One region of the Ningiella algicola genome, then DNA from elsewhere that is predicted to be linked to it. Evidence: predicted binding sites of a transcription regulator. Region 1 holds the regulator's gene; each other region holds the start of a gene.

What was found. Region 1 encodes FNR, which switches genes on or off when oxygen is low (the NO sensors DNR and NnrR bind a similar motif). Its sites were predicted from a motif close to TTGATCTAGATCAA; they were not measured.
Region 2: the regulator FNR is predicted to act here: its motif matches at 3,809-3,822, upstream of PN836_RS15050 (FeoA family protein).
Region 3: the regulator FNR is predicted to act here: its motif matches at 3,729-3,742, upstream of ccoG (cytochrome c oxidase accessory protein CcoG).

Annotation. Positions count from the first base shown of each region.
Region 1 is NZ_CP171821.2:650,897-658,403, forward strand. It holds gene PN836_RS02855 (FixH family protein) at 1-210, shown strand, start outside; gene PN836_RS02860 (heavy metal translocating P-type ATPase) at 207-2,645, shown strand; gene ccoS (cbb3-type cytochrome oxidase assembly protein CcoS) at 2,677-2,931, shown strand; gene PN836_RS02870 (sulfite exporter TauE/SafE family protein) at 2,963-3,631, shown strand; gene fnr (fumarate/nitrate reduction transcriptional regulator Fnr) at 3,658-4,395, shown strand; gene uspE (universal stress protein UspE) at 4,545-5,474, shown strand; gene ttcA (tRNA 2-thiocytidine(32) synthetase TtcA) at 5,589-6,500, shown strand; gene rssA (patatin-like phospholipase RssA) at 6,549-7,460, shown strand; gene PN836_RS02895 (DUF2987 domain-containing protein) at 7,486-7,507, opposite strand, start outside.
Region 2 is NZ_CP171821.2:3,447,810-3,455,316, forward strand. It holds gene PN836_RS15030 (MotA/TolQ/ExbB proton channel family protein) at 1-410, shown strand, start outside; gene PN836_RS15035 (VWA domain-containing protein) at 438-1,511, shown strand; gene PN836_RS15040 (hypothetical protein) at 1,508-2,458, shown strand; gene PN836_RS15045 (carbohydrate porin) at 2,498-3,667, opposite strand; gene PN836_RS15050 (FeoA family protein) at 3,918-4,157, shown strand; gene feoB (ferrous iron transporter B) at 4,164-5,999, shown strand; gene PN836_RS15060 (ATP-grasp domain-containing protein) at 6,079-6,942, shown strand; gene PN836_RS15065 (carbon-nitrogen hydrolase family protein) at 6,952-7,507, shown strand, end outside.
Region 3 is NZ_CP171821.2:2,037,493-2,044,999, reverse strand. It holds gene PN836_RS08945 (TonB-dependent receptor plug domain-containing protein) at 1-692, opposite strand, end outside; cobalamin riboswitch at 745-985, opposite strand; gene PN836_RS08940 (serine/threonine protein kinase) at 1,260-2,246, opposite strand; gene ccoG (cytochrome c oxidase accessory protein CcoG) at 2,239-3,678, opposite strand; gene PN836_RS08930 (DUF3016 domain-containing protein) at 4,489-5,046, shown strand; gene PN836_RS08925 (GGDEF domain-containing protein) at 5,072-5,998, opposite strand; gene PN836_RS08920 (GNAT family N-acetyltransferase) at 6,190-6,705, shown strand; gene PN836_RS08915 (YgjV family protein) at 6,702-7,247, shown strand; gene PN836_RS08910 (M14 family metallopeptidase) at 7,244-7,507, opposite strand, start outside.

The DNA of each region.
Region 1 (7,507 bases):
TTAAGGCTCGAGTTTTTTCATGTCACCCTTGCGCATAAAGATTTTAATGTCCTTTTATCTCGAGATGCTAACGGCATATACCGCAGCAGCTTCGATGAAGATATCAAAGGCAAGTGGAGAATCCGTTTGCTGCCAATGGATGAGTCTTGGAAAGTCCAGGACACCGTAAATCTTCCACAAGAAAAGGTAATCAGTTTTAATCCCCAATGAGCATAAGCGTTTCTCAGGGTTGCTGTTTTCACTGTGGCCTCCCAAATATTGATGGTGACAAATATCCCGTAAGCATAATCGGCCAAACACACTTTATGTGTTGTCCTGGCTGTCAGGCGGTGGCCTCAGCTATTGTCGACAATGGCCTTGAAAGCTATTACGAATTTCGCACAGAACTAGCCGCCCGTGGTGACGCAGCGCTTGATAACACCATGTCAAAACTTGCGGTATACGATGAGCCTGAGCTGCAAGAGGAGTTTGTTTTCGAACAAGGCAAAGACAAACAAATCCAGCTTACGGTAGAAGGCATTACCTGTGCTGCGTGCGCATGGCTGATTGAAAAACAGCTCGCCAAGTTGCAGGGAATTAAGCAAGTATCGGTCAACGTCTCTGCCAGAAGAGCATTGGTAACATGGGATAACGATCAAATTAAGCTCTCTGGTGTGTTAAGCAGAATGAAAGCGATTGGCTATGAATCTCTGCCCTTTCAAAGCGACAATCACGAAGCATCCTTTAAAAAAGAGCAAAAAGCTTACCTTAAAAAGTTAGGGCTTGCTGGCATTATGACGATGCAAGTGATGATGCTGGCAATGGGTCAATATTTCGATATTTTTGGTAATATTGATGCAGAGGCGATTTCCTATTTCAATGCAGTAAGTTTACTTCTTACTACACCAGTGGTGCTGTATTCAGGCAGCATATTTTACGTCAGTGCGATAAAGGCAATACAGGCAAGAACCGTCAATATGGATGTGCCGATAACAGTGGCGATCATTGCAACCTACGTTGCAGGTGTGCTGGCGGTAAATAAAGATGCAGGTGAGGTCTATTTTGAATCTATCTGTATGTTTGTGTTTTTTTTGCTGATAAGTCGATATCTTGAACATCGCTCTCGCCATAAGGCCACTGAAATATCTTCAAACATGCTCAAGTTGATTCCTGTTACCGCTCTAAAAATGAGTGATGGTCAATGGACGTCTGTACTTGCCAAGCAGCTAATTACGGGAGATAAAGTGCTGGTCAAAGCGGGGCAATCCATCCCTATCGACGGCATTGTGATTGATGGTAAGTCCACGGCGGATGAGTCCATGCTAACGGGAGAGTTCGAGCCCGTTAAAAAGCAGGTTGGCGATCGGGTGTTTGCGGGTTCGCTAAATCAACAGGGTAGTATCACGCTTGAAGTATCAAATGGCCTAAAACATGCGATGATGAATCAGATTCTGCGTCTGCAAGAAATGGCCATGGGCAGTAAACCCAAAGTTGCGCTAATCGCGGATAAACTCTCTCGCTATTTTGTCAGCGCAGTATTAATCATAAGCGCCCTAACCTATTGGTATTGGTGGTCTCAAGACGATCCGCACGCCTTTTGGATCACAATTTCAGTCTTAGTCGCAACCTGTCCGTGCGCACTTGGACTGGCCACACCTTCTGCGCTTACGTGCGCTATGGCAAAGCTTAATAACATCGGTATTTTACTCAAACGCGCCGATGCATTAGAACAAGTTACTCATGCCAGTGACATCGTCTTTGATAAGACAGGTACGCTAACAGAAGGACAGTTTTCAATTGCACAAAGCATATTTGTCGAAAAGGACAAAGCCGAGCATTATCTGGCACTTGCTTGTTTACTTGAGAGTCGCTCTGAACATCCTATCGCTCGTGCGTTCAGTCTGGACAATGTCGCGCTCCCCTTAGACGAATCTCAGTGGCAGATAAGTGAATACCGCACAGAAATTGGTAAAGGAATTCGTGCTACCGTTAATAATACAGCGTGTTTAATCGGGTCGAAACGCTTCGTGTTAGCGCAATTGGGCATAAGCCAGGACACGCTTGACGCTCAGGCTAGTCTGACGTTGACTGGCGCAAATGTATTGCTGGCCGTTGACGGAGAAGTAAAAGCCGCTTTTTGGGTCACAGATACAGTTAAAAACGATGTCATTGAAGTGTTAACGCGCTTAGATAAATATAGTCTAAGGATTTTAAGTGGCGACGATACTAGCAATGTCGAAGCAATTGCTAAGCAAATCGGTATTAGGCATGCTTTTGGCAATTGTTCCCCAGAAGATAAACTCAGCCATATTAGAGAACAACAAAGCCAATCGCGTTCGCTCATTATGCTTGGGGACGGCATTAACGACGCACCTGTACTTGCTGCAGCTGATGTTTCAGTTGCCGTCGGTAATGCCTCTGATCTTGCAAAGAATGCGGCAGACGTAATTTTACTCAATCCTAGCTTACATTCACTAGTTGACCTAATTGAAATGGCAGAAAAGACCAAACGTAAAATTAAACAAAATATCGCTTGGGCGCTTGGGTATAACCTCCTTGTCCTTCCGTTTGCGGTCAGCGGTGTACTTTCGCCATGGCAGGCCGCACTTGGAATGTCGCTATCTTCGATAATAGTGGTATATAACTCTACACGATTAATGCGATAATAAGGCTTAGAACTTATTGTTAGGCGTAGCCATGAGCATTATTTTTGTCTTAATTCCATTAGCCATTATTATTGTTTCTATTGCAATAGGCGTGTTTTTTTGGGCCGTAAAGTCTAATCAGTTTGACGACCTTGAACGTCAGGGCTATAGCATTTTGTTTGATGATGATATAAAGCAAGATGACAAAGCAAATCCTACAAAATGCGAAAGCATCGCGTTTAGCTCAGATGAATGCTCAGATGAATCACAAAAAGACAGTTTGACTGAAAATCACAAAGAAATTTGATCATACTTCATCCTACTAATGAACCCCGCACATGAGTGAATTCAATTTACTATCAGCTTTTTTGATGGGACTCGCTGGCGGTGTTCACTGCGTAGGAATGTGTGGGGGTATCGCAAGTGCTTTTAGCTTCGCTATCCCAAAAGGCGAGTCCAAAATCGTTTATATTTTATCGTACAACAGCGGCCGCATTGCCTCATATACAATGGCAGGCGCGCTAACCGGCTTTCTAGGCGCTATCGCCAGTAGCGCCATTACCACCACCTTACCCATCTTAACAATGATAAGTGCCTTATTTTTAATTTTACTTGCTCTGTACATTAGTGATGTATACAAAGGATTGTCATATTTTGAAAAAGCTGGCGGATACCTGTGGCGTAAGATTCAACCCTTGTCTAAAAAGTGCTTACCCTTTAAAAACCCAAGTTATGCGCTCGCATACGGCGCTGTTTGGGGCTGGTTGCCTTGCGGTCTTGTTTACGCAGCGCTAACGTGGTCTTTAGCAGCTGGCGATGCAGTTAGCGGTGCGCTGTTTATGTTAATGTTCGGCCTGGGCACATTCCCCGCTTTAATTGCGACTTCTTTAGGCGCATCGTATATCATTCCTATTTTACAACACAGAGCGTTTCGATACATTGTGGCGCTTTGTTTGATTATTTTCTCGTTTGTTTTGATTTTCAATATGGTTCACGGTATAAAGTGATCTGAATAATAAAAAGGAATGTGGCCATGGCAACCAGTCCTGAGCTCTCCATACATTGTGAGACCTGTAGTTTTAGTCATCTTTGCCTACCTGTTAGTCTTAACAAGTCTGAATTAGAATCTTTAGATGACATTATCGAACGTAAACGTCCTTTACATAAGCATGATAAGCTTGTGAGTTCTGGTCAAGCTTTCCATTCCTTATACGCGGTACGTTCTGGCTCATTTAAGTCTTATGTTAGTGACAAAGATGGCGTCGAACAAATTGTGGGTTTTCATTTCCCGGGCGATATTATTGGCTTTGACGCTTTAAAGGACCAGACTCATCAGAGCTATTCACAGGCACTTGAGACTGCTATGGTCTGTGAACTGCCGTATGAAACCTTAGATAAAGTATCTGAAAAGTATCCAAAACTCCGTCAACAAATCATGAAGTTCATGAGTGCTGAAATTAAACATGACCATGATTTGATGATGCTTCTTAGTAAAAGGAGTGCTGAAGAGCGTTTGTTACATTTTATTAGCCACCTTTCACAGCGTTTTGATGAGCGAGGATACTCAGCAAAGCAGTTCAATTTATCTATGACACGCAACGAGATTGGAAATTACCTCGGCTTAACGGTTGAAACCATTAGTCGTTTGTTAACACGATTTCAAAAAGAAAACTTAATTAAAGTTGACGGTAAACTTATCACGATCGTAGATTTTGATGGTCTCAAGCAACGAATGCCAGAGTCAGAGATCCCCTTCGCTGCCGTTAATTAGCAGGTCTGATTGAAATCGTAAGTTTATTACCTTTATATTTTATCTAGCACAAGGTGGTTACATGCATATGTTAACCACCTTTTTTATAATGCTTAAGTGCTCTACCTGAAGTCTGGATAACAATCTGCAACGACATAACGGAGTAAATTATGACCTTAAGCTCACACGATAGCGTGTTCACATGCCAACGTATTCTCGTCGTTTTTGACCCTTATCACACTGAACAACCTGCGTATCATCGAGCCTGTTTTTTGGCCAAAAAGCTTAATGCAGAGCTTTTAGTAGTCAGTTGCATTTATGATGAAACATACGACATGACCAATTTTCTTAGCGCTGAACAGCGCGTTGACATGAAATCCGCCCTGCTTAACGGTCAACTCAAAGCCATGCAAGCCTGTACTGCAAAAACTATTGGTGTAAAAGTGTCCGTGAAATCTGTATGGCATAAGTCATTGCATCAAGGGATCATCGACGTCGCCACTCACGAAGATTGCGACATGATTGTAAAGGCATGTAAAAATCATACTAAATTTGCACATAAACTGTTTACTCCCTCCGATTGGCGTTTATTGCGGTATAGCCCACTTAATGTCTTGATGGTAAAAGATCATGACTGGCCAGAAAATGGAAATATTGTCGCTTCGATCAGTGTTGATACAAACGATAAAGTACACAATTTGTTAAGTGAACGCGTCACAAAAATCAGCTGCGACCTGGCGAAAATGGTCAACGCGCGAGTCAACTTGGCAAACACTTTTGCAGGCGCACCGGTGCATGTTGCTATCGAAGTACCTAGTTTTAACGCGCAAGCTTATAACCAAGATATCCAGGATAAACACGAGAAAGACGTGCATACCATTGCGCAAGCGCACGACATACCAGATGATCAGGTATTTGTATCAGAAGGACTTCCTGAAGATATCATTCCTAAAGTGTGTGAAAAGCTTGATGCCGAATTGTTAGTACTGGGCTCGGTTGGTCGCCGGGGTATATCTGCAGCGCTCTTGGGCAATACTGCAGAGCATATTATTGATCATGTCACATGCGATACCCTGGTGATAAAACCACAGTTAAAATAGTGCTTAATGGCAAACGATAAAGCGTACTTCTATGGGTGATTTACAGTCATAAGTCTCGTATACTGGCGGCGTTTTAAGTATTAGGTTTTATGCATTACGTTTTAGGAAAAGCTTATGTCAGTAAATGGCTCACTCACTACTCAGAGCAAATCGAAGTATAGTTTTAATAAACTACAAAAACGCTTACGCCGTGAGACCTCAAAAGCCATTGCCGACTTCAATATGATAGAAGACGGCGATCATATTATGCTGTGTTTATCAGGCGGCAAGGACAGCTATACCCTACTCGACTCATTAATGTATCTTCAGCGTATAGCACCCATTCACTTTTCAATTGTGGCGGTTAATCTTGATCAAAAACAGCCAGGCTTTCCTGAGCATATTCTTCCAGCGTATTTGTCTGAACTGGGAGTGGAATATAAGATAGTTGAGGAAGATACGTATTCCATCGTTAAAGAAAAAGTACCTGAAGGAAAGACGACCTGCTCTCTGTGCTCACGCTTACGCCGCGGTATACTCTATCGCACGGCAAGCGAGCTTAAAGCAACAAAAATCGCTTTAGGTCATCATCGTGATGACATGTTAGAGACATTGTTTTTGAATATGTTTTATGGGGGCAAAATTAAGTCCATGCCGCCAAAACTCCTAAGTGACGATGGCAAACACATCGTTATAAGGCCACTAGCCTACTGCAAAGAGTCAGATATTCAAAAATATTCAAGTGCAATGAACTTCCCAATCATTCCCTGCAATCTTTGCGGCTCTCAAGAAAACCTCCAGCGCAAAAATATCAAAATGATGCTTCAAGACTGGCAGCAACGTTTTCCCGGACGCGTGGAGTCGATGTTCAGCGCTATGCAGAATATTAAACCCTCTCATATGCTTGACCATGCGATGTTTGATTTTAAAGGCCTAAATCGAGATACCAAATTTAAAGGTGAAGGCGACATTGGCTTTGATAATGAGGCTTTTGAACAAAGCTTTAGCCAGCCAGATGCGGATAACACCATTCTGGAAATAAAGTGATTAGTAGAAGATGATCAATAACACGTGCACGAATAAACAGGAGTATTTGTGAAAATTGGTTTAGCACTGGGTGCGGGCGCTGCCCGAGGTTGGGCGCATATCGGCATCATTAAGGCACTTGAAGAATTAGGCATTAAAATAGACATTGTTGCTGGGTGCTCCATTGGCGCATATGTAGGTGCAGCCTATGCAAGCGGCAAGCTCGATGAACTCGAGGCCTGGGCAAACACGCTCACCGAATGGCAAGTATTCGGTTTACTTGGCATTGGCCTTCGTCGCGGCGGCCTTGCTAGCGGCCAAAAAGTATTTGATAAACATAAAAACGACTTTTGCGCCCCCAGTTTTGAACAAATGATAAAATCCTTTAGTGCAGTCGCTACCGATTTATATTCCGGGAAAGAAGTCATTTTTAATAAAGGCGATATAAACGATGCAATACAGGCGTCTTGTGCAATCCCTGCTCTATTTGCCCCCATCGAGCATGAAGGTAGGTGGTTAGTCGATGGCGCAGTGGTTAATCCAGTACCCGTGAATCAATGCCGCCAGTTAGGGGCAGATTTTGTTATCGCGGTGAATCTAAGCGCTGATTTTCGCCCTCAGCTAATAGAGCAGTTTGAAGAAGAGCACAAAGCCTCTCAACAAAAAACCGACGAAATAATCAGCAAAGGTGCGACGGGTTTCATGAAACAGTGGTTTTCACCAGACCCCAAACCCAATAAAAAAACGTCTCCCGGCATTGTGGGGGTAATGAGTAGTGCCCTTGAGATACTTCAAGCGCGCGTGACACGCTCTAGGCTTGCGGGTGATCCACCGGATATATTGATTGAGCCTCAGCTACGAGATGTAGGCCTACTTGAATTCCATAGAGCTGAAGAATTAGCACAAAAAGGACGTGAAAGCGTCCAGCGCCTGAGTGAGCAAATTAGCTATCAGCTAGACTTACCTTCACGACCTGAATAAGTTCACCTGAATCCTGTTTAATTTATTACTTGGTGGCTAGAGCTGTT
Region 2 (7,507 bases), 1.9 Mb from region 1:
AAAATTCTTCTATGGCGACATGGATAAATTGTTTGCGCCGCTATAAAAACACCCAAAATGTACAACATGCCAGCCAAGCCATTTCAGACAGTGTAGAGACGCTTGCCGCCCAACTTGAGTCGGGAAATAGCATGATTCGTTACTTTATCTGGGCAATCCCCAGTATTGGGTTTATTGGTACCGTGCGCGGCATAGGCTCTGCGCTTGCTCGAGCAGAAGAGGCAGTAGCAGGCGACATATCGGGTATGGTAGACAAGCTGGGAGTGGCTTTTAACTCAACGTTGGTGTCGCTGTTGATTTCAATTGTACTCATGTATTTACTGCACGTTTTGAATAATCGGCAGGATGAAATGGTGATTAATACTCGCAAAAATTGCGAGAGGCACTTACTCACTCGTCTTCACGATTAGACTAAGACTGATGGTGTTAGGTGCAAAATGAGTATTTTCAAAAAACGTAGAGAAGATGGCTTTAACTTAGCGTTTCTAGATGTTATGGCTTGCGGCTTAGGGGCGGTTATCCTCATCCTCATTTTGGTTAAATTTAGTGCCAACACCGACATTCCTGTTGAGGAGCTAGAAAAACTTCAGCAAGAGCTCAATGCCACACAAAGCCAATCAGACGGCCTTGCGCAAAGTTTAAGTCAGACTGAAGCCGAATTAGCGGCGCAAAGCCTTAGTCTTGAAGAGGCGAAAACCCGCTTACAGCAGATTCAGCTAGAACAGCAGGCGGTTACGCGAGCGCTGAAAGACGAGCTTGCCGTTGTTGCCGATTTAGAGAGCGCAATAGCCGCCGCTGGCCCGCTTGTGGCTGATGATCCGATTGAGATTCAAGGTGCTGGCGAAGAGAGCTACCTGGTTGGCTTAAAAGTAGAAGGTCAACGCATTGGCATACTGCTGGATATGAGTGCTTCAATGAGCGCAGAGTCATTGATTGAGGTTATCAAAAGCAAGGTAGGAAGTGACGCACAAAAACGCAGCGGCAATAAGTGGCAGCGAACTTTGCGAATTTTATCGTGGATGCTAGCGCGCCTTCCGAGCAATTCAGAAGTGTCAGTCGTCGCCTACAATGACACCTCAAAAGTGCTGGGCAGTGCGGTGAGTCGACAAAGTTCTCCAGAACAGCTTAGGCAAATTGTGAGTCAAGCGAGAGAGCTCGCGCCCACGCAAGGCACCAATCTTCAACAGGCATTGCAAACAATGTCATCAACCATGAGCAACATAAGCAACTTGTATGTGATCACCGATGGTCTACCCACCTACGTTAACCCCGACTCTGGTTTTAGACTTTCACGCTCTTGCAGCCCAATCAAAGGGCAACAGGCAACCATTACGGGTGAGTGCAGAGTAAGCGCGTTTGCTCATTCTATGCGTGCCAATCCTATACCGGGTGTAAGAACTCACGTCATTCTTCTGCCATTGGAGGGAGACCCAGCTGCGCCAGCTCTCTATTGGAGCTGGGCAGACGGTACGCGTGGCACCTTTATTGCGCCAGCAGGTACCTGGCCATGAAGCAGCGACGCGCGCCAATCGAAGTCTTTAGCTTGTCGTTTCTGGATGTGATTTCCTGTGCATTCGGCGCGGTAGTTATGCTTATCTTGCTTGCACGAAATGGTGAGGAGGGCGAGTTTAATGATGTTAGTCAAGTGTCGGATGTTCTGGTTGCTTTGTCGCGAGCAGAGCGTAATCTTGAGGACTTACAAGGTGCCCTAAGTGAACAGCAAAGCAAGTTGACAGCCGCCATTACTGAGACTGCCAGCAACGAAACACAAGCCGAGCGATTGGAAGCACAAGTGGCTAGGGCACAAAATGATTTACTCGCGCTAACTGACAAAGCCAGCGGCCTAGAACAAACTAAACGGCAGCGAGAACGAGCAGCCATTTCTCAAAATGAGGCCTCAGAGCGAGACGACGAAGTCGGGGGTATTCCAGTCGATGCTGACTATGTAATTTTTATCGTGGACACTTCAGGCAGCATGAAAGCCATGTGGAACAAAGTGCTCAATACAATGAATGAAGTCTTAAATAACCACCCTCAAGTCTTGGGTTTTCAAATTATGTCAGACAATGGCGAGTTTCTCGTTAATACCACCAGTGGACGCTGGCGAAATGATACGACCGGCACCAGGCGCGCGATGCTAAGCGCGCTGAGAACATGGAATGGTTCGTCAAACAGCTCGCCAGTGGAAGGTATTGAAGCTGCACTGCGCCTGTACGGTCCAAGAACGCCGTCTTTAGCGCTGTATGTACTTGGCGATGACTACAGCGGTGGCTCATATGATGCAACCTTAGCAAGCATCAATGCCCTTAATACGAATAGAGCAGGTGGAAAAATCGCGCGGATTCACGCCATTGGTTTTTCACGTTCAAATGGTCGTCTTACGGATGATGTACTTAAATTTTCAACACTGATGCGGGAAGTGACGCGACAAAACAAAGGGTCATTCATTGCTCAATAATCGGGCGATAGCATAAGAAATTCAGGTTAATTACGATCATTATAGTAGATTAACGCTTACTCTCAGTCCAAGGGCCAGGGCCGAACCTTGATCCAGGGCTGCAGGCTTTGAAATGTATTGCATCATTGGCTGTAAGGTGAGTTTATCAGACAAGATAGCTTGATATGTTATCTCAAGATTGAGTTCACCTTTAGCAAGCAAAGGCTGATTGCCAGTGCCTGGTGCTGAATCCGTATATGCGCTTTCAGAAATCGCAGCGAAGCTGTCTCCAACATGATGATATGCTAATGCTATTCCAAAGGTATCGAGAGGGCGACTGGTGCTAAAAGACTGAAAAATAAGCCCAGCGCTAGCAAAGCCATTGTATTTATAAAATTTATCGTCACTGCTTCCAACCCGAAAAAAAACATCAACCAGCTCTGGAACTAGCTCTCTTTCATGACGAAGATAGACGCCGAAATTGCCTGAACTTGCTTGTTCTGATTCAAGTGCAATAGACTTTGTATATTGCCAAGCACCAAACAGCCAGCGAGCGCGGCCTTCTGCATGCCTGTTTACCTCGTATTCGGCAATCAAAAAGGCACCTTCGTCACTGCTTAACTCAAGTCCGATTGAAGATGGTTTGTCAGCATCACCTGGCGAACCATCTATGATGGCCAACTTAATAGACTGATTGTCACTTACTTGAAGTTTTAATCGGGCGCTGAGTCCGTAGAAAGGATAAATCGAGGGTCCGTTTGCGCCGCTTAATCCAATGTCATTGCCAATGCCATGACCGCTATTGATGAACAAATTGGCGCTTTGCAGCACATCAAATTCTTCGTTGATATCGTACAATCCAAGCAGCAACGACCCCCGTTTGTAGTTTAAATTTACCCATGCTTGCGCAAACTTTGTAAATCCAGCACCCCCTTCAAGATTAGACACAATATGATCGTCTCCGACGATATCTTGCGAAAAATTATTGCCATTGCTGTAGATGGCGCTCGCAAAATACTCTAGGTCAATATCGCTGCTGAGTTTGCCGTCGCCAGCCATAGATACCTGCGCTAAATCGAGATATTCGAAGTCAGTTGATATTCCGCCTTGGGTATTTTTTAGAAAATCGATGTCGTACTGGGCAGAAAATACCGGCGCTGAAAAAGAGGTTCCACCAAATACGGGTAAATTTACACAAGATAAAAGGATGCAAAGAAGCAGAAGCGGCAAGTTTTTCGTTGAGCAGTTGATAATCGCGATCCTAGCATAATGTCATTTGAAGAATGAGTGAGATCCTAGTCGCTGTGACGTGTTTCGTCCATCACTTCAGGTGCTAAACAGACAAATTTGATATCAGTAATACGGAGCAATTTGATCTCGGACAATTACTATTGAGAATTATTCGTATTTCTTGCCTGAGTAGTTTACTCTCTCATTTAAACAACTCGCTTTAGCATCCTAGCGACAATCGGAGTGAAGAATGACCATTTGGGATTTACCCAAACGCGCGACCGCAACCATTACCGGCCTCCATCAAACCATTGATGTGAGTTTAGGTCAGCGCCTACAAGAAATGGGTTTTACCCAAGGGCAATTGGTGACCTGCATGAAGCGCACGCCCTTTAGTGGGCCTTTAGTCATTCAAGTGCAAGACTGCGTGTATTCAGTTGACAGAGAACTTGCCGAGCAAGTGCATATTGACCTATCTGAGGTACACTAAAGGCGAATGTCTACAAACAAGAAAATAATACTGGTTGGAAAACCCAACTCCGGTAAAAGCCTGCTGTTTAACCAGCTTACTGGATTAAGGCAACAAGTGGCGAATTTTCCGGGCGTCACGGTAGAGTTAAAATCTGGCATGTTTGATGGCTTTGAACTGGTAGATTTTCCAGGCACATACTCATTGAAATCGCTCTCTAAAGACGAATCCATTGCCATAGAGCAGCTCCATCGAGCGCTTGAGTCTCAACATACCAGCCTAATAGTATGTAATCTAGATGCCACCAAGCTTGAGCGAAGCCTAGTGTTTGCCTTACAGGTGCAAGCCCTTGCAAAATCGCATTCAAAAGGCTGTGTCTTTGCGCTTAACATGATGGATGAAGTGGCTCGATTTGGTTTTGAGTACGACACGAAGGCACTGTCTGAAAAGCTTGGCTCGCCAGTCTATGCGATCTCGGCCAAAACCTTGCTGGGTATAAAAGAGTTTCAAGCGGCATTAAAACATCATGCGATGAAGCCACAAAGCGCTCAAGTACGCACCACCGAGCTTGGAAAAAGTGAAAACACACCAGCCCTTGTTAAGGCTAAGTCGCTTGCAAAAGAGTTTGGCATCAGGCAAGAAATCATGCTCAAAAAGCAAAACATGATAGACGGATTATTGCTTAATAGCGTGTTTGGGGCGCTGGCTTTTGCACTTATTATGTTTTTCTTATTCCAGAGTATTTTCACTTGGGCTGCCCCCCTCATGGACGGTGTTGAGCATGTTCTGTCGCTACTTGCGGCTATAGTAAGCTCGTCCTTACCCGTAGGCACTTTCAACGACTTTGTTAATGATGCATTGTTTGGCGGAGTAGGGGCGTTCTTAGTCTTTGTGCCGCAAATCATGATCCTGACGCTAATTATTGGCTTACTGGAAGACAGTGGTTATTTGGCCAGAGCTGCGCTGATTTGTCACAAACCTTTAAGCTTATTTGGACTGTCTGGTAGAAGCTTTATTCCTTATTTATCGGGGCACGCCTGCGCTATTCCAGCGATTATGGCCGCGAGAACCATTGAGTCACCGCGCAAACGTTTAATTACAATGATGACTGTTCCACTGATGTCTTGTTCTGCTCGATTACCCGTGTATGCATTACTGATTGCCATTTTAGTGCCAGACCTTGCTTACTTAGGTGGATGGGTAAATTTGCAGGGCATCATTTTCTTTGTGCTCTATTTCGGCGGGATCCTGACTGCGCTCATTGTGAGCAAAATGATTCATGTCTTCATAACTGAAGAAGGTTCACAAAACGATTTACCATTTATATTGGAATTACCTAGCTACCGTTTGCCGCATTGGCGTCCTCTTTTCTACAAAACCTTAAACAGCGGTATTTACTTTGTAAAGCGTGCAGCGCCAATTATTTTTATGGTGTCGGTTGTGATCTGGGTATTGGGCTACTTTCCATCAAACGGTGATTTGCAAAATAGTTATTTGGCGATGATTGGGCGTTTCATTGAACCCGTGTTTGCGCCGCTCGGAATAGACTGGCGCTACGGCGTAGCTATTCTGGTGTCGTTCTTAGCACGTGAGGTCTTTGTTGGTGTGCTTGGGACTTTATTTAATATAGATGACGCCGAAGAGAATATGATGGGCCTGGCAGAGCAAATTCAGGAGGATAGTTTTACATTGGCGTCTGGAGTTGCACTACTTGCCTTTTACGTTATTGCCTTACAATGCGTTGCAACCGTTGCTACGCTAAAAGGGGAAACGTCTAAAAATCGATATTCATGGGGAGTGTTTCTCGTTTACGGGGTGCTGGCATACTGCCTAAGTGCCTTACTATACGCCATGTTAAGTTGAGGTAAATTTCTAAAGCGATTTACCTGAGCGCTTAAATTATTTAATCTACGCTTTGCAAAGTTGTAGAAGAGCGATATCCATGCCCCGCTGTGCCTTTTTAAGCACTGATAACCTTGAAGATTTTTTTGTTTACGATGATTTAGTAAAACCATTCCTCAGACGCCTAGGTTGGGCAGTCGAGGATGTATCGTGGAAAAACAAGTATGTCGATTATAACCAATACGAGCTTGTAGTGGTTCGTAGTACTTGGGATTATCAGCAATCGCCTGATGCATTTTTAGCGTGTCTTGAGAGGATACATTTCTCCAAAGCTTCGTTAGAAAATTCGCTAGCGCTAATGCGCTGGAATTTGTCTAAGGCCTATTTGAAAGACTTAGCGCAAGAAAATGTTCAAATTTTGGATACGCTCTGGTATTCGTCATATCGTTCCCAGGATATTCAGGCAGCATTTAGGCATTTTCAGGCCCAGCAACTGATCATCAAACCATTAGTCAGCGCGAATGCAGATGATACTTTCTTGTTCACCTTGCCAGAACTATCAGTTTTAGACGAAGCGCTTCAACACCTTTTTAAAAATCGCCCGTTCATGGTGCAAGCCTTTGAAGCGTCTATCTTGAAAGATGGCGAGTATTCGCTGTTTTATTTCAGCGGCCAGTTTAGTCATGCCATCCGTAAAATGCCTGCATCGGGAGACTTTCGAGTGCAAGAAGAGCACGGTGGGCAATTAGAGAGTCTTTCTCCTAGCAAGGCGATGTTCGAACTGGCAGAAAAAACCTTACAGGCGATGCCAGCCGATGCACTTTATGCGCGTATTGATATGCTAAATACAAAAATGGGGATGGCAATTATCGAAGTTGAGCTTATTGAACCCTCTTTATATTTCAATATGGATATCGAATCGGCTAAACGATTTGCACAAGCCATTCATCAAAAGTACGCCTAGGAACTTACTATGACAATAGCAGAGAAAACACATGCACAATCCAGCGACGGGATGAAGGTCGCGCTAGCGCAAATCGCACCTGTTTGGCTCAATCGGGAGGCGACCACTCAAAAGGTGATTGCGGCAATCGTTGAAGCTGCTAATAAAGAGGCGTCACTTGTCACTTTTGGTGAATGTTTGTTGCCGGGCTATCCTTTTTGGTTAGATTTTACGGGCGGGGCTGAGTTTAATTCAAGTAAACACAAAACAATCCATGCCCACTACTTAGATCAAGCGGTCAACATTGAGCAAGGACATCTGGACTTAGTTTGTGAGGCGGCAAAACAGCATAAGATTGCTGTCGTGTTAGGCATAGCAGAGCGACCTGATGATAGAGGCGGACATTCAGTCTATGCCTCGCTCGTCTATATTAACCAGCATGGATGTATTGAAAATGTTCATAGAAAGCTTATGCCAACCTACGAAGAGCGATTAACGTGGTCGCCAGGTGATGGTCATGGCTTGCGTACCTTTAAGTTAGCACAGTTTACGCTTGGCTCGCTTAATTGTTGGGAAAACTGGATGC
Region 3 (7,507 bases), 1.4 Mb from region 1:
GTGTTCTGATAACCGTCTTTTTCGTCGCCGCTTCTGGCAATATTTTGGCCCTCGGTGTCAAGATGGGAGAGGCTTAAGCCATAACGCAATTTATCCATATTACCCTTAATACTGCCTTGAATCTGACCTGTTTGTTTATTGCCATAGCGTGCGCTGAGTGAAGCTTTCTGGGTATCTGTATCAGAAAAGCCTGCAGTTTTAGTGGTGATGCTAATCACCCCTGCAATAGCCGCGCTTCCCCAAAGCGCACTTTGCTCGCCTTTAAGTACTTCGATAGTTTGAACGTTAGATAGCATGATATGAGAGAGATCAACCAATCCCCCTTGACCAAGGTCGTTTATCTCGACACCGTCTACCAATACCAACACGTGATTACTCTCTGAGCCTCGAAACCTGACTTCTGTTAGTGCGCCAAGTGGTCCAGATTGTGAAATGTTCATGCTAGGTACCGTGCGCAATAAATCAGTGATATTCAGGGCACCTGAGGCGTTAATTTGAGCGGAATCTATTGTGCTGATTGACCCTGCAATAAGTTTCTGTGGCGTAGGCGTGCGAGCGCCAATCACGCTTATCGTCTCAGTTGCTTGATTTGCTGCAGTATTAGCGGGTAAATTTTGAGCTTTTGAATAGGGCGCGCCCAAAGCGCCAACGGCGCTGATAGCAAGCGCAATTAGTGTTTTTTGAAAGTCCATGTTAGTCCTTGTTATTGCTCCCACCGAGCAATGTCATAGTAAAAAAATGCATTCAGCATTTGCTTAACTAGGCCGGTATCCGGGCTCACAACACGACTTATTGACCTTCCCATATTCGTATAGCAATACAGTGATCATTTCGTTCACGAACATCATTTGTAGCGCGATGTCCTTGAATATATTAAGTCGCTATTTTGTTGCTTACCGTTGCGGGGGCAGCACAGGTTTTGCACCTGTTTCCCGTTTAACTTTCAAGTTTTCAGCCTGAAAGCACCTCGTCGTACATTACTTTACGGTATTCGCATGAATAGACAAGGCGCATTAAGGTATTAGATATGCATTATTGATGTTTGAAGGGTTGACCTAGCTTTTAGCCTGAAGGAGGGCTCGTGCCTTTCCCAAAGTCGCTCTGCGTCATCCCTGAACGCTTCACCAAAACCGTCCTTGGTTTTGGAGACTTTGGGAAAGGCACGAGCCCTCCTTCAGGCTAAAAGCTAGGTCAAAAATCGACGGAGGTTTTACATCGAATGGTTGAATTACAAGCTAGCGCACGCAACAGTTTTGCTTCTAGAACCCCAACTTTAAAACCGGCTCATCAAGTGCGGCATATTGCTCTTTAAGTGCGAGGATTTGCCCTTCCCAGTATTTATCCTCTCCAAACCAAGGGAAAGCGTTTGGGAAGGCTGGGTCTTGCCAGCGAGTAGCGAGCCATGCCATGTAGTGAACCATGCGCATGGCGCGTAAGGGTTCAATTAAATGAAGCTGCTTATAGTCAAGTTCATGAAATTCTTCATAAGCACTTACCAGTATGTCGAGTTGCAATAGCTGAGTTTGTCTATCGCCGCTTAGCATCATCCATAAGTCTTGGATGGCTGGACCATTGCGGCAGTCATCGAAGTCCACAAACATTGGGCCGTCTCGCCATAAGATGTTGCCGGGGTGCACATCCCCATGCAACCTGAATCCTTCATCACAGTTTGCAATCGCATGTTGATAGCGCTCGGTCGTGCGGGCAATTAGCTGCTCGATGATGGTAAAAAATGCGGTGTCCAGATGTGCTGGAACAATCTGATATTGTTTCAGGGTTGCTAGCGGGGTGCTTAAATGGGTTTCCAAGCTCAATGGCGGACGATGTTTAAACGTGTTTGTGTGAGAGATGCGATGCATTTTGCCGAGCATTCGCCCCACTGATTCAAGTTGGTCGAAGTTATCTACTTCAAATTGTCTTCCGCCTACAGAAGGGAAGAGAGTGAAGCGGTAATCGCCGAGTTGATGTAGGGTTTGGCCATTAATGGCAAGCGGAGCGACAACGGGTATGTCGTCTTCAAGCAGCAGGCGGCTAAACTTGTGCTCTTCAAGAATTTGTTCGTTTGACCATCTCAAGGGGCGATAAAACTTTACCACATAGCGCTTTGAATCTTCAGCAAGGAACTGATAGACCCTGTTTTCGTAGCTATTTAGCGGCAACAGTCCTGATGCCACAAGGACGTCAAGGCTTTCAATGCCATCAAGAATAAGCTCAGGGGTGAGTTGGGTAAAATGAAATTCAGACACCGGTAAATATAAACGTACTTGGTTCTTCTACCTCAATGATATCACCTTCACTGTCGGTGGTGCTCACATGAAAATATATTTTTTGCGTACCGACTTCCAAATTGTAAGGGTCGCTTGCAACGCTAATAGGGAGCGTGAATACTTCACCACCTTTTACTGATACTACGTCGTCACCAATATACTGTGCGCCTTCAAGGCCTTTTACTGCAACGGTATAGCTTCGGTCTTGTTGGGACTTATTGAGAATCTTTAAGGTATAGACGTTCTCGATGAGCCCTTCGTTTGTTTCGCGATCGAGGGAGTTTCTATCTCGAATGATATCGACTTCAAGCGGAACGCGCATGACGATGTCCGTGATAAGCAGGCCAGTCATAACGCAAAGCACCACCGCATAACCCACGAGTTTGGAACGGAAAATGTGGGTTGTGCCGCCTTTAAGCTCATGTTCAGACGTAAAACTTATCAAGCCCTTTTCATAGCCCATCTTTTCCATTACGCCGTTACAAGCATCCACGCAAGCGCCGCAGTTAATGCACTCATACTGTAAGCCATTGCGTATATCGATGCCTGTCGGGCAAACCTGCACACATAAGTTGCAATCGATACAATCGCCAAGCCCTTTCTCGCGCACTTGTTCGACCGTCATTTTGCGCGAACGAGGGCCGCGCTTTTCACCGCGCTGACTATTGTATGCCACCGTGTAGGTGTCTTTATCAAACATAGCGGATTGAAAACGTGCATATGGACACATGTGAGTACACATGATTTCGCGCATATATCCAGCATTAGCATATGTACAAAAGGTAAAGAACAGTACCCAAAATGTCAGCCAAAAGCTGTTGTTGAGGGTAAAGAAGTTGATGAAAAGCTCGTCGATGGGCGTGAAATAACCCACAAAAGTAAGCGACGTAAGTAAAGCCACGCTGACCCATGAAAAGTGCTTCAATGATTTGCGAATGAATTTATCCGCGTCCATTTTACGTTGATCAAGCTTCATGCGCTTGTTGCGGGCACCTTCTATTTTTTCTTCAAACCAGATAAAAATGAAGGTCCAGGTGGTTTGTGGGCACATAAAACCACACCAAACGCGACCAGCAAAGGTCGTAATAAAAAATAGAGCAAAGGCTGAAACAATCAGGGTATAAGCTAATATAGTCAGATCCTGCGGCCACAAGGTAATAGCAAAGAAGTTAAAACGCTGCTCGGCAATATTCAAAAGAATTGCCTGCTGTCCCTCGTACTGCAACCATGGTACCACTGCAAACGCACCTAGAAAGATAAGTCCGAAAAGGCGGCGAATGTTTTCATACATGCCCTCGACCGCGCGCACGTATATGCGGCTGCGAGCCGAATAGTTTGGTTTGGTAAGCGCGTCTTTTGGTTTTGCGATTTTAACCGGCGTGACGTCTTTAATGCGGATCTTTTCGTTCATACTTTATCCCTTCAAGTGGGTAGAGTATAACAAGGGCATGGCGTGATTTGTTAACCGAGATCAATAAATCGTATCAGTGCGCTGTAAATTTTATGAAAAGAGCAGTGAAACTTATGCATGTGTAACAGCAAATTAAATGCTTTGGTATGTTCTGTAATACCCAAATTGCTTGATTTTTCCTGTAACTATGTTTTATTTACACAACTAAATAAATATCTTTTTGGAGGCTGTGGGTGGTTAAATTTGGGCGTTGGATAGTTGCGGTTCTCGCAGTAGCCCTAATTTTTTGGGTAACACAGACAGGTCCTGTTCAGAGTGCTTTGTATGGTCTCAGTAGCACTGTGTCTGGATGGGTTAATGCGGTGGTCAATGCTCCCGAGCAAAGGCAACTAAAAAACCTGCAAAATGCGTTTTTAATCAACAATATGTCACTAAAGCCACATCAAACAGATTATGTATTTGAAGTCACTAGCTCAATAGAGACGGTGAGCTCTTTCCACAACAGGTATTGTCTGCAAGACGACAAAAACCCTTATCTTTTTGGAAGCAACAAAGCCAAATTTTGTTCAGATATCGTCAGGTCGAAGATCCTCGAACCAAAGTAAATACGTTCAGCTTTAGCAACTCTTTGACGCCCCATGGCGTATTCTTTAAAGAGACAACATTATTATAACGCGATAGCTGTAGATTGTTTTTGCTCGCACACTTGTCTTCCTCAGTGAACAAGAGTGTGGCGGAACTTTTAGCTATGTATATCGTCAACATTATTGACGCACATATTATATTTTGCGTACCTTTTAAGGAAACATTATGAAAATTCGCAACAGCCTTATCATAACCTTACTCGCTAGCGGCTCAGTTTTACTTGCTTCGAGCGCACTGGCTGATGAGCCGACTGTCGTCAGTCAACAAACTGATAGACTTAACATCGACTATGTTGATGCTGAAGGCTATACCGATATTCGGCCTTCAAACCTTGGTTCGCGTAGTAAATTTCGAAATCAAGTCCTCAATACTATGACTGAATACTTCGATGAATTCGCGCAAGAATTACCTGAGGGGCAAACGCTCAAGGTGACAGTCACTGATATTGATTTAGCGGGCGACACGCGAAGCGCTAGAATTCCAATTGGTTCGCCCTTGCAGGACGTGCGCGTAATGGAAGACATTTTTTTTCCACGAATTAAGTTTAGCTATGAGCTACAAGACGCGAGTGGTTCTGTTCTGAAGTCAGAAGAGGTTTCACTTAAAGACATGGCGTATCTCGATAGGGCGGGCTTTGTGAGAACTAACCGAGACGCGTTTGCTTATGAACGTCAAATGCTTAAAGAGTGGTTTGAGCGAGACTTAATGGGTGAAAATAGCTAAAAGTAAAAAGCCAGCATTCACATTTTTATGCTGGCTCAGCGTCTTTTGCAACGCGTTTTTTGCGTATTCGGTGTACCGAATATAGATGGTGGCCTTTTCGCTTTGACTCAAATGCAGCTTTGTCGGCATAACCCACCAAAGATGTATAATTGATGTCATCAATTTTTGCTGGGTCAAACGAGACAATGCCAATAGACGTCGCTATGGACAAGGCGTATTGGTTGATTGAACGCTTGGCAGCCAGTTCGCGTTGGATTTGTTGCGCCTTGTTAATCGCGTCTGTTTCCATACTCTTTGGCATTAACAAAGCAAATTCATCCCCTCCAAGCCTTCCAAAGGTATCGCTATCTCTGATGCTTTGAATGATCGTGTCGGAAAACGCGCTTAAATAAGCGTCGCCTGTGTTGTGTCCATACTTGTCGTTAATGCCTTTAAAGTCATCCAAATCAAAATACAGCAGACTTAAAGGCTCTCCTTGGCGTTTAGCAGAGGCAATTGCCTGCTTGGTTCTGTCGCTAAACAAATGGCGATTAGTTGCACCTGTTAAGGTGTCGTAATGGGCAAGCCGCTTGAGCCTTAGATCCTTCCTGAATTCTCGCTGCAAAGTGCTTAGTAAATAACGTAATATTTCAGGTGTAATTGAACTTGTAGGAAAGGCGTCTAAGGTTAAGTCTCGATAGCCGCTCACATCAAAGCTTTCAAATGATTCTGTGAGAATAAGTATAGGACAGGGCAGTTCTTTTGCAGAATAGTGCTTGGACATTTGTCGCCTTAAAGCGGCGAACTGATCTTGAGATACAATGATAACCGACGAACTAAAGTTTGCTTCTTCAACGTCAAGCTCATATCCTCTTTCAAAACAATTGACGCTGTCGATTTGGTCTTTTAATTTTAGCGCGCTGGTCAACCATTGTTGTTCTCGACGGTTTTCATTGATCAAGAAAATTTTCATAGCGTTGCCCGTATTAGCTGATGACATAGCATTCGTGCGTCACCCTTTATGACAGTGTATAAGACGCTCAAAGCTAATGATTGTTCATCATTTTATTATTGTTGTTGATTTATATAGTACAAAAAATAGGCAGCAGGATCAAAGCCACACGATATCTAAGGGACCAGACTGTAAAAATAACGGAGCTTAATGTGCAAAATAAATTAAACACAGATCATAGACAGCCCTTTCATTGCGAGCTGGTTGATTATCACAACAAAAGCCAGACTCAGGCATTAATGGCGCTTATTAGGATGTATGCAAGAGATCCAATGGGTGGAAATGCAGAATTGTCTGATACAGTCGCTGATAAACTTATTGCTGAGATGGCCTCTCGAGATTTTCTGTTTTCTCTAGTGTTGTTCAGCCAGAACGAGGCGCTTGGATTTGCAAATTGTATTGAGAGCTTTTCAACCTTTAAAGCCAAAACCGTAGTAAACATTCACGATTTTGCTATCGTGCCCGGCCACCGAGGAAAAGGTTTGAGTCAATTCTTAATGAGTGCAATAGAGGTAGAGGCGAAAAAGCGACATGCTTGCAAACTCACGCTTGAAGTTTTGCAAGGAAACGCAGCCGCACAGACTGCGTACTTAAAAGCTGGGTTTATCGCGTATGAACTGGATCCAGAATTAGGGACTGCCTTGTTTTGGGAGAAGCCCCTCACTTGAGTCAAGCTTTCTTCAGTTCCTTGTTTGAAGCGCTGCCCCCGTTTGATTTGGCGCAAGCTGTGGGTATGGTGAGTTTCATATTGGGCATAGTGTGTTTTTATCAAAAAGACGATAGACGCCTGAAAATAAGCATGGTGCTCATGAATGTTAATCATGCTATTCATTTCGCTATGTTAAGTGCGACAACAGCTTGTGTAGGGGCTTTGCTCGCAGTTGTGCGCACCGGCATATCACTTAAAACATCATCTCGACGTGTCGCTTATGTGTTTATATTCATTACGCTCCTCTGGGGTGCTAGCTTGGCTGATGAGTGGGTAGATATGCTTCCTATACTAGGCAGCTGCATTGGCACCTACGCGCTATTCTGTTTAAAAGGCATCGCCATGAGAGTGGCTTTCTTGTTTGGTGCAATGTGCTGGCTTGCAAATAACCTCTTGATAGGCTCCATCGGGACAAGCCTATTAGAGTTCACGCTTATTGTTGTCAATATCAGCACCATTTTTCGGATTTATCGTCACAAAAAATCTCAAATTACAACTTAGCTTAAAAAGTCTAAACCACCGCATAGGGCGGCTACTTGTGCCTCATTACACTGCTCAGGCGTGGCTCGGGAGCTATCAGGATATACTTCGGTTGTCGTAACAAATTTGGCATTAGTGAAGCCTCCACATAAAAACAAGGCACGTTTGTCATACAGTATGACCCCATCAGAGACAACTTCACTACCAATCAGTTGGCCGTTTTCATCTGATGGCGCTATATGAGTGACGCTTCTCACCTTATCAATAATGGCTCGCTGAAA